Regions from separate parts of the Hymenobacter sp. AT01-02 genome, predicted to be linked through region 1. Evidence: riboswitches for the same ligand, from Rfam matches in the RefSeq annotation. Region 1 holds a riboswitch; each other region holds the start of a gene.
The links. A riboswitch is a leader RNA that binds a small molecule or an ion and turns the genes downstream of it on or off. The one in region 1 is predicted to bind S-adenosylmethionine.
Positions count from the first base shown of each region.

Region 1 (3,189 bases):
AGCTTGCTGCCGGCCCAGTTTACTGTGCTTACGACCGTAGCCGAAGTAGATAGCCAGCCCGATGGCCAGCCACAGGGCAAGACGCAACCATGTTTCCCAAGGTAAGGACACCATCATTACCAAGCAGGTCAGAATGCCCAGAATGGGGACGAGCGGCACCAATGGAGTACGGAAGCCGCGAGGAGCGTTGGGCTCCCGTTTGCGCATAATGAGCACGCCCAAGCATACCATTACAAAGGCCAGCAGGGTGCCGATGCTGGTCATCTCCCCTACCACTGAAATAGGCACGAAGCCGGCAAACAAGGCAATGAACAAGCCAAGCAGCAAGTTGGACTGCAAGGGCGTGCGGAACTGCTCGTGGATGCGCGCAAACACAGGCGGTAGCAACCCGTCTTTGGCCATGGAAAAGAACACGCGGCTCTGCCCCAGCAAGTCCACCAGAATCACGGACGTATAGCCGATGATAATAGCCAGAATTACGGCCGAGGACAGCCAGGCGTAGGGCGTTTTTTCAATGGCAATGGCTACTGGCGCGGCGCTGTTCTTGAACTCGGTGTAGTTGGCCAACCCCGTCATGACGTGGCCAAACAGCACGAATAGCACTGTGCAAATCAGCAGGGAGCCGATAATACCAATGGGCATGTTACGCTGGGGGTTCTTGGTTTCCTGGGCCATGGTAGCCACAATATCGAAGCCAATGAATACGAAGAATACAACCCCGGCTCCCCGCAGGATGCCGCTCCACCCAAACTCCCCGAACGTGCCGGTATTCTGCGGAATGTAGGCTGGTAGTTGGCGGGGTCAATGTACTGCCAGCCCAAGGCAATGAACACAAGCACGACGGCCACCTTCAAGGTGACTACTAGCGCATTAAACCACGCCGAGCCTTGGGTACCACGAATGATGATGAGCGTAATAGCTAACACAATAAGCATAGCGGGCACGTTTACAAAGCCATGCACTACGCTACCATCTGCCAGCGTGGAGGTTTCAAATGGCGACGTCACCAGCTGGGGCGGCAAGTGGATACCGTACTTGCCCAGGAACTTCAGCAAGTACTGCGACCAACTGATGGCTACCGTAGCCGCGCCCACGGAATACTCCAGCACCAGGTCCCACCCAATAATCCAGGCAAATAGCTCGCCCATGGTGGCGTAGGCGTAGGTATACGCCGAGCCGCTTACCGGGACCATAGAGGCAAACTCGGCGTAGCACAGGGCCGAAAAAGCGCACCCCACGGCTGCCACCACAAACGAGAGCGTAACGGCCGGGCCCGCATTGTTGGCGGCCGCAATACCCGTGAGCGAGAATAAGCCCGCACCAATAATTACCCCAATACCAATGGCAATAAGGTTGAAGCCATTGAGGCTTCGTTTAAGCGTGTTGGCGCCCGTTTCGGCCGCCTCCTGCCGTAGCAGTTCCAAGGATTTTCTGAGCATGATATAGCGCCAACTCTGGATTGGCTAAGAGTGAGAAATTCAGTTATTTCTAGCCTAGGCGCACAACAGCTCCTAGCGGTTTATACTAGGCCTTTGCAGCGCAGTATGCACGCGTAGCGTTTGCGGCTACGCCGCACCAGGCAATGAAAGAACTGATAAGGAAAAAGCGAAAATCCGCAGCACCAGCAGCTAGCTACGCCGCGCGCCACCAGCATTGCCTTGGGGCTTCAACAGCAACAACATCTTTCCCAACTACACTGCCGCGCGCCGACTGCAATACGGAGAGAAGCAGCAAAAACTACAGGATAGTTGAGGGAGCGGAAGCGAAGCACCACGGTACGTTGTTTTTATATGGTCAGGAATTGGCACCGTTCCGGCAGTTGCGGATGGTTGCCGACGCGTCGTAGAGCCTGTCTCTCAGCGCCTCTGTATAAAAACAATCCTTTGGCTAGAAAGAATTGATGGAACAAAGGTAAGGGCCGCTTCGTGGTCCTGCAAGCAGCTCGGCAACTAGTCGGTCGTGCCCCCGGTTTACCTACCGCAGCTAGCCAAAGGCACTCTTCTCTCAACTCACTATCTAGGCTTAGGGGCGTTGCCGCTCTTTTGGTTTATCGTAGAGCCCGCGAAAGCAGACAGAAAAGTGCGGAGAAAAGTCAAACCGTACGTCAATGGGTTCGTACTTGCGCCTACGTTCTTTCTTGTGGTGGCTGCAAGCATGCAGCAGCCCTCCCACCGTTGCCTCTTTTACATGAACTCAGGAATTCAGAAAGCCCTGAAAGCAACCGGCTACGTGGCCGGTTCTGTGGGCGGCGCCCTCGGCCTCTACCTCACAGCTGCCGCTGTACTGTCGCGCATTACGGTACCCAAAGCCAGCACCGATCCGCGGGAGGACCTCGATATTTACATCTTTTCCAATGGTGTGCACACCGATATTGTGGTACCCATCTGTACACCCTACATTGATTGGAGCGAGACTATTCTGTTAGCTAACACCAAATCCAAGACCCCTGGCATGCGCTACATTGGGTTTGGCTGGGGCGACAAGGGTTTCTACCTCGATACACCCACTTGGGCAGAGCTTAAAGCCAGCACCGCCTTCGTAGCCATGTTTTACTTGGGCACCTCCGCCATGCACACTACCTTCTACCAGGACATGCAGGAGAGCGAGGATTGCATAAAAATCAGTATTAGCCACGTCGACTACCAGAAGCTCATTCGCTACATTCAGGAGAGCTTCCGCTACGACGAACAGGGCCAGCCTATTTATATTCCCGGTCATAGCTACGGCTCCGATGACTCTTTCTACGAGGCCCACCGCACCTACGGCTGGTTCTATACCTGCAATACCTGGGCGAACGATGCGCTTAAGTATTGCGGACAAAAAGCCAGCCTCTGGACTCCCTTCGACACAGGCATCTTCTATCAATACCGTTAAAGCGCTTTTCCTACTACTGTTTACTGCACGAGGTGGTACTGATTATCCGCCCTCTTTTCAGTATTCAGCTAATGCACTTGGCACAAATCAAACTGATGAGTCAGTGTTGAAATAGCGCATGCGGTAGCAGTTCATAGCTGTAGTGCCGAGCTGCTCCAACAGGCGGTAGTTGGCAACGGCTCCCACGGCCGCCCCAATTACGGGTACTAGCTGAGCCATTTTGGCTAAGTCGATGTAGTCCCGGTATTCCTGCTGAAAGGTGCGCCAGTCAAACTCGTTTACATCTTGGGGCAAGGTATGGCGGTAGGTCTCCCA
Region 1 covers NZ_JZIR02000014.1:230,203-233,391, forward strand. Annotated here, with positions in the region: gene VI25_RS28310 (amino acid permease C-terminal domain-containing protein) at 1-117, opposite strand, end outside; partial or broken gene VI25_RS28315 (APC family permease) at 154-714, opposite strand; gene VI25_RS28320 (amino acid permease) at 612-1,439, opposite strand; SAM riboswitch class I at 1,784-1,876, opposite strand; gene VI25_RS05950 (TIGR02117 family protein) at 2,188-2,874, shown strand; gene VI25_RS05955 (EcsC family protein) at 2,962-3,189, opposite strand, start outside.

Region 2 (3,189 bases), on a different contig from region 1:
AGGATGTTGGGGTCGAAGATGATGTCCTCGGCGGGAAAGCCACTTCATTCACCAGAATATCGTAGCTGCGCTGGCAAATTTCGATGCGCTTCTCGTAGTTGTCAGCCTGCCCGTTTTCATCGAAGGCCATGACCACCACAGCGGCTCCATACTGGCGTACGGTGCGGGCGCGCTCCTTGAAGGTTTCCTCGCCTTCTTTCAAGGAAATAGAGTTGACGATGCTTTTGCCCTGCACGCACTTGAGGCCGGCTTCTAGCACGCTCCACTTCGAGGAGTCAATCATAATCGGCACCCGCGAAATGTCGGGCTCCGAGGCAATCAGGTTCAGGAAGGTGGTCATGGCCTGCTCCGAGTCGAGCATACCTTCGTCCATGTTCACGTCGATGACCTGGGCGCCGCCTTCCACTTGGTCGCGGGCTACTTGCAGGGCGGCTTCGTAGTTACCGGTTCGGATGAGGCGGGCAAAGGCGCGACTGCCGGTTACGTTGCACCGCTCGCCCACGTTCACAAACAGGCTTTCTGCGGTGATACCGAAGGGCTCCAGACCACTCAGGCGGGTGGCGGTGGGTAGCTCCGGCAGCTTGCGCGGCTCGTACTTGTCGGCCAGGCGGGCCAGCTCGCCGATGTGCTGGGGCGTGGTGCCGCAACACCCGCCCACTACCGTTACCAGGCCTTCCTTCAGGTAGTTTTCTACCACGCCCGCAAATTCCTCCGCCGACTCATCGTAGCCCCCGAAAGCGTTGGGTAGACCCGCGTTGGGGTAGGCCGAAATGTGCACGTCGGCAATGCGGCTCAGCTCCTTGATGTACACCTGTAGCTGATCAGCACCGAGGGCGCAGTTCAGGCCTACGCTCAGCAGGGGCAAGTGGCGAATAGAGTTCCAGAACGCCTCTACCGTCTGCCCCGAGAGGGTGCGGCCGGAGGCATCGGTAATGGTGCCGGAAATCATAACGGGCACCACGCGCCCACCTTCGTCGAAGAACTTCTGCACGGCATACAGCGCCGCTTTGGCGTTCAGCGTATCGAAGATGGTTTCGATGAGCAGGGCGTCGGAGCCGCCATCTATGAGGCCGCGCACCTGCTCGTGGTAGGCGGTGGCCAACTCATCAAACGTCACGGCCCGAAAGCCGGGGCGGTTCACATCGGGGGAGAGGGAAGCGGTGCGGTTGGTGGGCCCGATGGCACCGGCCACAAAGCGGGGCTTGTCGGGGTTTTGGGCCGTAAACTCGTCGGCTACTTCCTTGGCAATGCGCGCCGACTCATAGTTGAGCTCGTACACAATATCCTCCAGGGCGTAGTCGGCCTGGGCGATGGTGGTGCCACTGAACGTGTTGGTTTCCACCATATCAGCGCCGGCCGCGAAGTAGTCGGCATGGATACCCTTGATGATGTCGGGCCGCGTGATGCTGAGCAGGTCGTTGTTGCCGCGTAAGGGCTTGGGATGGTCCGCGAAACGGGAGCCGCGAAAATCAGCCTCATCCAGCGTGTGGCGCTGAATCATGGTGCCCATAGCGCCATCCAGAATCAGGACGCGTTTGGCAAGAATATCGTGGAGCGGGGAGTCAGTGACGGTCGGCATAGCAGCTCTTCAAGTAAATCGGCAGCGAAAAAGTGCCTATCCAGAAAGAGCCGCCGAGAGGCGAGTCCTGTACTTATCTTCTTCCGCCGGGGCGAAATGGGAGTTGGCACCTTGTTTTATTTCAGGTTGCCAAGACGTCGTCGGGCCCAATCCCTCGGTCTTTCTGGATAAGTAACACAGCGAAGATACAACCGGAATCTTCAAATTTCAATTTGGGAGGCCCTGGGAGTAGTTGAGAGGGTGGGCAATACCCCAATGTACTGTCAGGTCGAGCTTATCAAGACATCTCGCTCGAATCCTAGAAGTAGTGTTGCACCCTCAGCACGTAAGTTGCCCCGATAAGCTCGGCCTGACATGCCACAGTATTAGCGTGATGGCTCATTTGATAAAAAGAGTCCGAATCCCTATGTATATGGACTAGCTTAGTTCGTTGAGCTAAAGCTCTGTGCTCGTCGGATACACTTTGCGGAACACGATACAGTGTGCAACTTGGGCTCCACCCATTATCAATTGCTGGCTATGGTTACCCTGTCTTTCTATCGAGCAAGTCTGGCGGTGACTGGGCTGCTACTGAGCAACCTAGCTTTGGCCCAGCACCAAGCTGGCACGGGTTTGCGGGGGCAGTACTACCAGGGGATGAAGTTTGAAAAGCTAGTGCTAACCCGGTCTGATGCAACCATTGACTTCAACTGGACCGTTGGCCCCAATGGAAGCCATTTCGTCTCGCCCGGTCCGGGCGTGCCGGGCGAGTCATTTTCGGTGCGGTGGATAGGCCATATCTACGCGCCCACAACGGGTACCTACACCTTCCAAATTGCCACCGATGATGGTATGCGCGTTTGGGTAGGAGGTAAGAAGATACTAGACTCTTGGAACAATCAGTCCGTTACTACTTCTTCAGCTCAGTTGCAGATGGATGCCGGCGGATATTACGCCTTGCGGGTAGAGTACTACCAGGCGGGTAGAGACTCAAGGGCGCTGGTAGCGTGGCAGCTTCCCAACACGACTACTGGACCCCAGCCAATTCCATCTACTAGTTTGTACCAGAATCTGCCCGATAATGTGCTGCTGCTGGTAGAGGCTGCCCCTCCCAAGCCCACCGTAGCCCGTGCGCCCGTTGCGGGCGCAGTACCGGCGGCGCCTTCACCTACAAAGCCCAGTACGCCTACCCCAAAACCTAGTAGCACTACCCCAGCTACGGCGCGCCGGCGCAGAGCAGAAACTAGACCAACGCGTCCGTCGGATTCGGCACCGCCGGTAGTGGCCGCAGATACTACAGCTACCCCGCTGCCCGACCTGTCGGCTCTCAACAAAGGTGCTGCCATCACACTGCCCAATCTCTACTTCATCCAAAGTACCGCCACATTGCTACCCGCTTCTCGCCCGGTGCTCAACGCCCTGGCGCGTACCTTGCGCGCCCAACCGGCCCTGAAACTGGAAATAGCCGGCCACACAGATAATGTGGGCGAAGCAGCGCTGAATCTCCGCCTCTCGGAGCAGCGGGCCCGCGTAGTACGGCAGTATTTAGTGCAGCAAGGTATTGACTCGGTGCGACTTACGGCCCGTGGCTACGGTAGTGCCAAGCCCGTAGCCGACAACCAAGATGTGCA
Region 2 covers NZ_JZIR02000062.1:39,829-43,017, forward strand. Annotated here, with positions in the region: partial or broken gene metH (methionine synthase) at 1-1,579, opposite strand, end outside; SAM riboswitch class I at 1,650-1,753, opposite strand; gene VI25_RS17125 (OmpA family protein) at 2,099-3,189, shown strand, end outside.
Region 2: linked by a shared signal. The riboswitch ahead of metH (methionine synthase) and the one ahead of VI25_RS28320 (amino acid permease) in region 1 are both predicted to bind S-adenosylmethionine.

Region 3 (3,189 bases), on a different contig from region 1:
GGGTGTACTACAAGCAAAACAAAAGGCCTTCTGCTGGTAGCAGAAGGCCTTCTCATTACAAGGGCCGCTATGGCACCAAAATAGTACTCTAATTACTCTTTCTCGAGCCGTAGTTCAGCACCGGTAGGAGCTTTGAGCGTCAGCTTATCATCCGTCAGAGTTACGACATCAAAGGTGTTGCTTTCAGCGGCACCGTCGGGGGTCATAGTGATTTTCTTACCTGCTTGGTCGAACGTGTATTTGCCGTTTACCGCACCTGCAACCGAGGTCATATTATACTGGCCATTGGCAAAGAACTGAATACGGTCGTCTTCCTGCGCATCAGTTTGCTTTACCTTATCACCGGTGGAGCTGAGCTCTTTATCGGTTTTCCAGGTTTTGCTTTCGGTGCCATACAGCATGTTTACGCCTTCTACTTTACCTTCTTTGCTACCGCAAGAAGCCATGAACAATGCCATGAGGACGAGCAGGCTAGCAAGGTAGCGGAGGGGAGTGAATTGGGTTTTCATGGGAGTAGGGAGTTGGTTGGAGAATACAGATGTAACCGCTGGGCTAGGGCCCAACTTGCGCTTCTTACGGCGGGTTGTTGCAAGATGTTCTGGTATGTACTGTTGAGTTTATACTACGTACAACCTAATTGCAAGCCCGGCGTAAGAAGCCTACAGCGCCAATCATCCACCTGATACTCGGTGCTTTCCCCCTCACTTTTAATTACCTACTACTATGGGACTGTTTGATTTTCTTTCCAACGACGGCGATAAAAAACCTGTTCAACCTGCTGCAAAACCCGCCGCTGGTGGGGCCACCGATTTCTTCGGCAACGCTGGTAACGCGGCCAAGCCTGCTGCCCCCACCGCAGCCGCTGGCGATACGTATACCGTAGTAAGTGGCGACTCGCTTTCTAAGATTGCCAAAAATCACTACGGCGACGCCGCCAAATGGCACCAGATTTATGATGCCAACAAAGCAACTATCGGTTCTAATCCTGACCGCATTGAGGTGGGCCAAGTACTTACGCTGCCGAAGCTGTAAGCAAGCCTTTCTCTTAGTAATGTCCTAAAAAGCCATCCTGTGCAGGATGGCTTTTTTTGTACTCTGGCGCCTATCTGGGTGGTAGAAAAATCGTTGTCCGTGCTATAATCTGCTGGCCAAGTCAACGACTATTTTCTTTATCAACTAGTGGAGCACTGTTCCACAGCCGCCCAAACAGGCACGTAACACGCTGGCACAAGCACATATATAGCCTAATCGTGGTATAGTGAGGCAGCCACGAGTAGAAAATATTTTTTTCACCTAAGTGTTGCATATGTCAAAACCACTGCCATACATTTGCAATACCAACACGGTACTCCTCTGCTAGCGGCAGAGAAGTTTTCATAGGATTTATACAGAAGTGGCGAGAGAACAGGCTCCGTGACCCACTGGCAACCATCGACCGCGCGAAAGGTGCCAATTCCTGCCCGACCCGGCTTCCGCCGAAGGGGCATATAACTCAGAGTACCATGGAAAATCTATTCGCTTTCGCCCTTATTCACCCATCTGCCCCGGCCGCCACGCTGCGCTCCGGCTTGCTGATGGGTTCTTGCGTTGCTTTCACCGCCACTGCGGCCTCAGCTACTGCCCGAATGCGAATGCGCTGCTGTTGCAGCGCCTGCTACTAGTCGCCTAGTCTTCGCGACCTAGCTCCTCCTCTTTCCCTGGCTTTGCTGGTGGTGCCCTTATGCGGCACGCCACAGCCTTTGCGCAAGCCAACCAGCTAGCTTCCACTTAGTTCTGCTGGCTCTACTGCGCCCTGCTGCTCTTCTACGCGGCTCCCTTCCCCCTACAAATTTGAATCTCCTTCTTCCCGCTACTCTCTAAACTCAGCATTGCCATGTCGACCCAAAACTTCCACTTCGAGACGCTCCAACTCCACGCCGGCCAGCAGCCTGATCCCGTAACTGGCTCCCGGGCGGTACCCATTCACCAGACTACTAGCTACGTGTTCAAAAATGCGGAGCACGGAGCTAATCTGTTTGCGCTGAAGGAATTTGGCAACATCTATACTCGCTTGATGAACCCCACCACCGATGTGTTCGAGCAGCGCATTGCCGCGCTGGAAGGTGGAGTTGCAGCACTAGCAGTATCCTCGGGGCAGGCAGCTCAGTTCATCGCACTGAACAACATCCTACAGGCGGGCGACAACTTTGTGAGCACTACTCACTTATATGGCGGCACTTACAACCAGTTCAAGGTAGCTTTTAAACGCTTGGGTATTGAGGTACGCTTCGCCGACGGCGACCAGCCCGAGAAGTTCGAAGCCCTGATTGATGACAAAACCAAGGCTATCTACCTCGAAACCATTGGCAACCCTAGCTTCAGCGTGCCCGACTTCGAGCGCATTGCGGCCATTGCCAATAAATATGACCTGCCCTTGGTGGTAGACAATACTTTTGGGGCGGGCGGCTACCTGTTCCGCCCACTGGAGCACGGCGCGCACATTGTAGTAGAATCGGCTACTAAGTGGATTGGCGGCCATGGTACTAGCGTAGGTGGGGTAATCGTAGACGGTGGCAAGTATGACTTTGGCAACGGCAAGTTCCCACAGTTTACGGAGCCTTCTGAAGGATACCACGGTTTGGTGTTCAATGATGTATTCGGTAAGAATGGCCCCTTCGGCAACATTGCCTTCATCATTCGGGCCCGGGTAGAAGGGCTGCGTGACTTTGGTCCTTCGCAGAGCCCATTTAATGCCTTCTTGTTGCTGCAAGGCCTGGAGACGCTAAGCCTACGGGTGGAGCGCACCGTAGAAAATACCTTGCGCGTAGCTACCTGGCTCGAGCAGCACCCCCAGGTGGAAGCCGTAAACTACCCCGGCCTGCAAAGCAGCGCTACTACCCACTAGCCCAGAAGTACCTAACCCGGGGTGCGGGCGGCGTGCTCACCTTCGCCATCAAAGGCAATAAGGAAACGGCTACCCAATTCATCGACAACCTGAAGCTGGTAAGCCACTTAGCTAACGTAGGCGACTCCAAGACGCTGATCATTCAGCCCTCGGCTACTACCCACCAGCAGCTCTCCGAAGAGGAACAGCGCGCTGCCGGGGTAACACCTACTCTACTACGCCTATCGGTTGGCATTGAGCACTTCGAGGATATCCGTGCCGATCTGGCCCAGGCATTTGAAGCGGTGCGCAACGCTACTCCGGCC
Region 3 covers NZ_JZIR02000028.1:194,456-197,644, reverse strand. Annotated here, with positions in the region: gene VI25_RS11600 (lipocalin family protein) at 93-509, opposite strand; gene VI25_RS23375 (LysM peptidoglycan-binding domain-containing protein) at 724-1,032, shown strand; SAM riboswitch class I at 1,381-1,494, shown strand; partial or broken gene VI25_RS11590 (O-acetylhomoserine aminocarboxypropyltransferase/cysteine synthase family protein) at 1,874-3,189, shown strand, end outside.
Region 3: linked by a shared signal. The riboswitch ahead of VI25_RS11590 (O-acetylhomoserine aminocarboxypropyltransferase/cysteine synthase family protein) and the one ahead of VI25_RS28320 (amino acid permease) in region 1 are both predicted to bind S-adenosylmethionine.

Region 4 (3,189 bases), on a different contig from region 1:
CTTCGCTCAGCATGCTCGGTAGCCAAACCTCCCAAGCGGCAGCCAGCGCCCCTAGCGAGTTGCGTGCTTCTCTCACGGCACTAGCCGATTCGCTACTTCGGGCTGGAGGCCAACTTGAAGAAGCGCAATAACTTACTTCTTACTACAGAAAAGGCCCGCACTATCAGTACGGGGCCTTTTTCTGTTTGTTAGCGTTACGTGCTATGGTCGAGGCGTAGTAGTATTGGTAGCAGGCGTGGTGCGGCGTAAGGTCCCCTGTGGTGTGGTAGTGCGGCGCGTACCAGGAGCAGTAGCAGGTGTTTCCAAGCGTATACTCCGCTCGTTTTCTACAGGGGTAGTGCGCATGGGCACCGTAGCCGGATTTTGGTCAATAGTACCCATCACACCTGATTGCGTGGGCGACGCGGTAGTTGGAGTCCGCTGGTCGATGGTGCCGGGATTAGTGACCGGATTAGCGGGATTCACGGGTGGTACACGAGTCTGGTTGACGGCTCCACCGTACTGAGTAGAGGTGGGAGTAGTTTGGGCTTGCGTAGCCGTAGCGGCGCTTAGTACGAAGGTAGCGGCGAATAAAAGCTGATGGAATTTCATGGAAAAGAAGGCGTGGATGAATGAACAGGAATAGAGATGCCGCTCTGACGGGGCACCATACTGTATACGGATACGCTAGCAGCTCGACCACAAGCGCATTGTATAATTTTTTGATATTCAATTGATTATATATTGCACACTTCACCCTATACCGCATCGTAATTGTCTGTGTACAAGCTCTGCACGAGGCATGTAGAGAAGGTGGCTGCTCAGTGAGGCAAGGCCTTGGTCTGCTAGCCGTTTAGTAACTCTTGGCTTTGTGGGTAATGCTGCTATACCTTTGCAGTATCAATTCTTTCTGACCAAAGGATTGTTTTTATACAGAGGCGTGGAGAGACAGGCTCTACGAAACGCCGGCAACCCTCAGAGTATCTGAAACGGTGCCAAGTCCTGACCATATAAAAACAACAAGCCGTGGCTTTAGCCAACACCTTCGCTGCTCTCCGTTTTGCCTCTTCTGCTCTCCGTGGGTCCTGTTGCCTTGTGCGCAGTTCGTCGGCGTGTTGGCTTCCGGTAGCAGCCTGTTGTTGGTGCTAGTTCACTTTCATCCCTGCCTTCTCTTTCGCCCTCGCCGATAATATTATCGGCTTTGTGGGTGCCACTTGTGCTTTGCCCTGCGGGCCACGCTAGCCACCTGCTAGTAGCGCCCGGGGCTGTGCGGCACTCCGGCACTTCCCGCCGTGCGGCGTGGCGTACTGCCTCGCCCGCTTACAAAACGAGGTTGCTTATACCGCACCTTGCCTGTCTGAATTACTTCATTTCTTTCCTCTCTTGCACATGTCACAGCAATTGAAGCCTATTGGCATTTACTATGAGCACCCCGAGTGGTTTAAGCCGCTGTTTGCCGAGCTAGACCGCCGGGGCCTGCCCTACGAGAAAATTGACGCCGCCCATCACCTCTACGATCCTTCGGAAACGGAAAGCCGCTACTCGCTGGTAGTGAACCGCATGAGTTCATCGGCCTACCTGCGCGGGCATGGGCAGGGCATTTTCCACACGGCTGGTTTTGCTACTCACCTAGAGCGCCTAGGCGTGCGCATCATCAATGGGTCAGTGGCTACCAGCATCGAAACCAACAAGGCCCGGCAGCTTTCCTTGTTTGCCTCACTGGGCCTGAAGTACCCGAAGTCGTTTGTAGTAAACCACGCTTCGCGCATTGCCGATGCGGCCCAGCAGCTACAATTCCCCATTGTGGTGAAAGTGAACATTGGTGGTAGCGGCGCGGGCATTATCCGCTTCGATACCATTGAGGGCGTACAGGCGGCCGTGGAAGCTAATCAGATCGACCTGGGCATCGACCAGACGGCACTAGTGCAGGAGTACGTGACGCCCCGCGGCGGCAATATTCATCGTGTAGAAACGCTCAACGGCAAGTTCCTATACGCTATGAAAGTGTATACCACTGGGGAAAGCTTTAACCTGTGCCCGGCCGAAATCTGCCAGATTCCGGAGGAGCAATCGGCCGAGTTCTGCCTGACGGAGGCACCCAAAAAGGGAATTCAGGTGGAAGCCTTCACTCCGCCAGCCGATGTAATTGAGGCCGTGGAGCGCATTGTGGCCGCCGCTAAAATCGACGTGGGTGGCATTGAATACCTGATTGATGACCGTAACGGCGACGTGCTGTTCTATGACATCAACGCCCTCTCCAACTTCGTGGCCGACGCCGTGAACGTGGTCGGTTTTGACCCCTACGCGCGCTTCGTTGACTACCTAGAAACGGAACTGCTGGCTCGCACCAACGCGGCTTCGCATCCTGCCGCTCAACACGTTGCTTTTGTATGAGATACGGATATTGGATGCCCGTTTTTGGGGGGTGGCTGCGCAACGTAGAAGACGAGAACATGCGCGCCGATTGGGACTACGTAAAAACGTTGGCCCAGCGCAGTGAAGACCTGGGCTATGACCTGTCGCTCATTGCGGAGTTGAATCTCAACGACATCAAGGGTGAGGAAGCGCCTTCCCTGGATGCGTGGAGCACGGCGGCAGCCCTGGCAGCCGTCACCAAGAAGATTGAGCTGATGGTGGCCGTGCGGCCTACTTTCCACTCACCGGCGTTGCTGGCCAAGCAAGCCGCCAACATCGACCACATCAGCGGCGGCCGGTTGTCGCTGAACGTGGTATCATCGTGGTGGCAGGATGAGGCGAAGAAGTACGGCGTGCACTTTGAGCAGCACGACGACCGTTACGCCCGCACTGCCGAGTGGCTGCACGTGGTAGACAACCTGTGGAAGCAAGATCATTTCACCTTCGAGGGCAAGTTCTACAAAGTAACCGACTCTATTTTGCAGCCCAAGCCCGTGTCGCGCCCCCGACCGTTCATTTACGCCGGCGGCGAGTCGGAAGCGGCCAAGAACCTTATTGCGGCGCAATGCGACGGCTACGTAATGCACGGCGACGAGCCGGAGGCTATTGGCCGCCGCATTCAGGACCTGAGCCAGCGCCGGGAAAAACTAGGCCTGCCACCCATGAAGTTTGGCGTGGCCGCCTACTCCATTGTGCGCAACACGGAGCAGGAAGTGAAAAAGGAGCTGGAGCGTATTACCAACGTGCAAGGCTCGGCGGCTGGCTACAAGAACTACCAGCAGTGGCTGGCCGGTA
Region 4 covers NZ_JZIR02000010.1:82,118-85,306, forward strand. Annotated here, with positions in the region: gene VI25_RS03975 (hypothetical protein) at 1-131, shown strand, start outside; gene VI25_RS03980 (hypothetical protein) at 202-591, opposite strand; SAM riboswitch class I at 905-996, shown strand; gene VI25_RS03985 (RimK family alpha-L-glutamate ligase) at 1,369-2,373, shown strand; gene VI25_RS03990 (LLM class flavin-dependent oxidoreductase) at 2,370-3,189, shown strand, end outside.
Region 4: linked by a shared signal. The riboswitch ahead of VI25_RS03985 (RimK family alpha-L-glutamate ligase) and the one ahead of VI25_RS28320 (amino acid permease) in region 1 are both predicted to bind S-adenosylmethionine.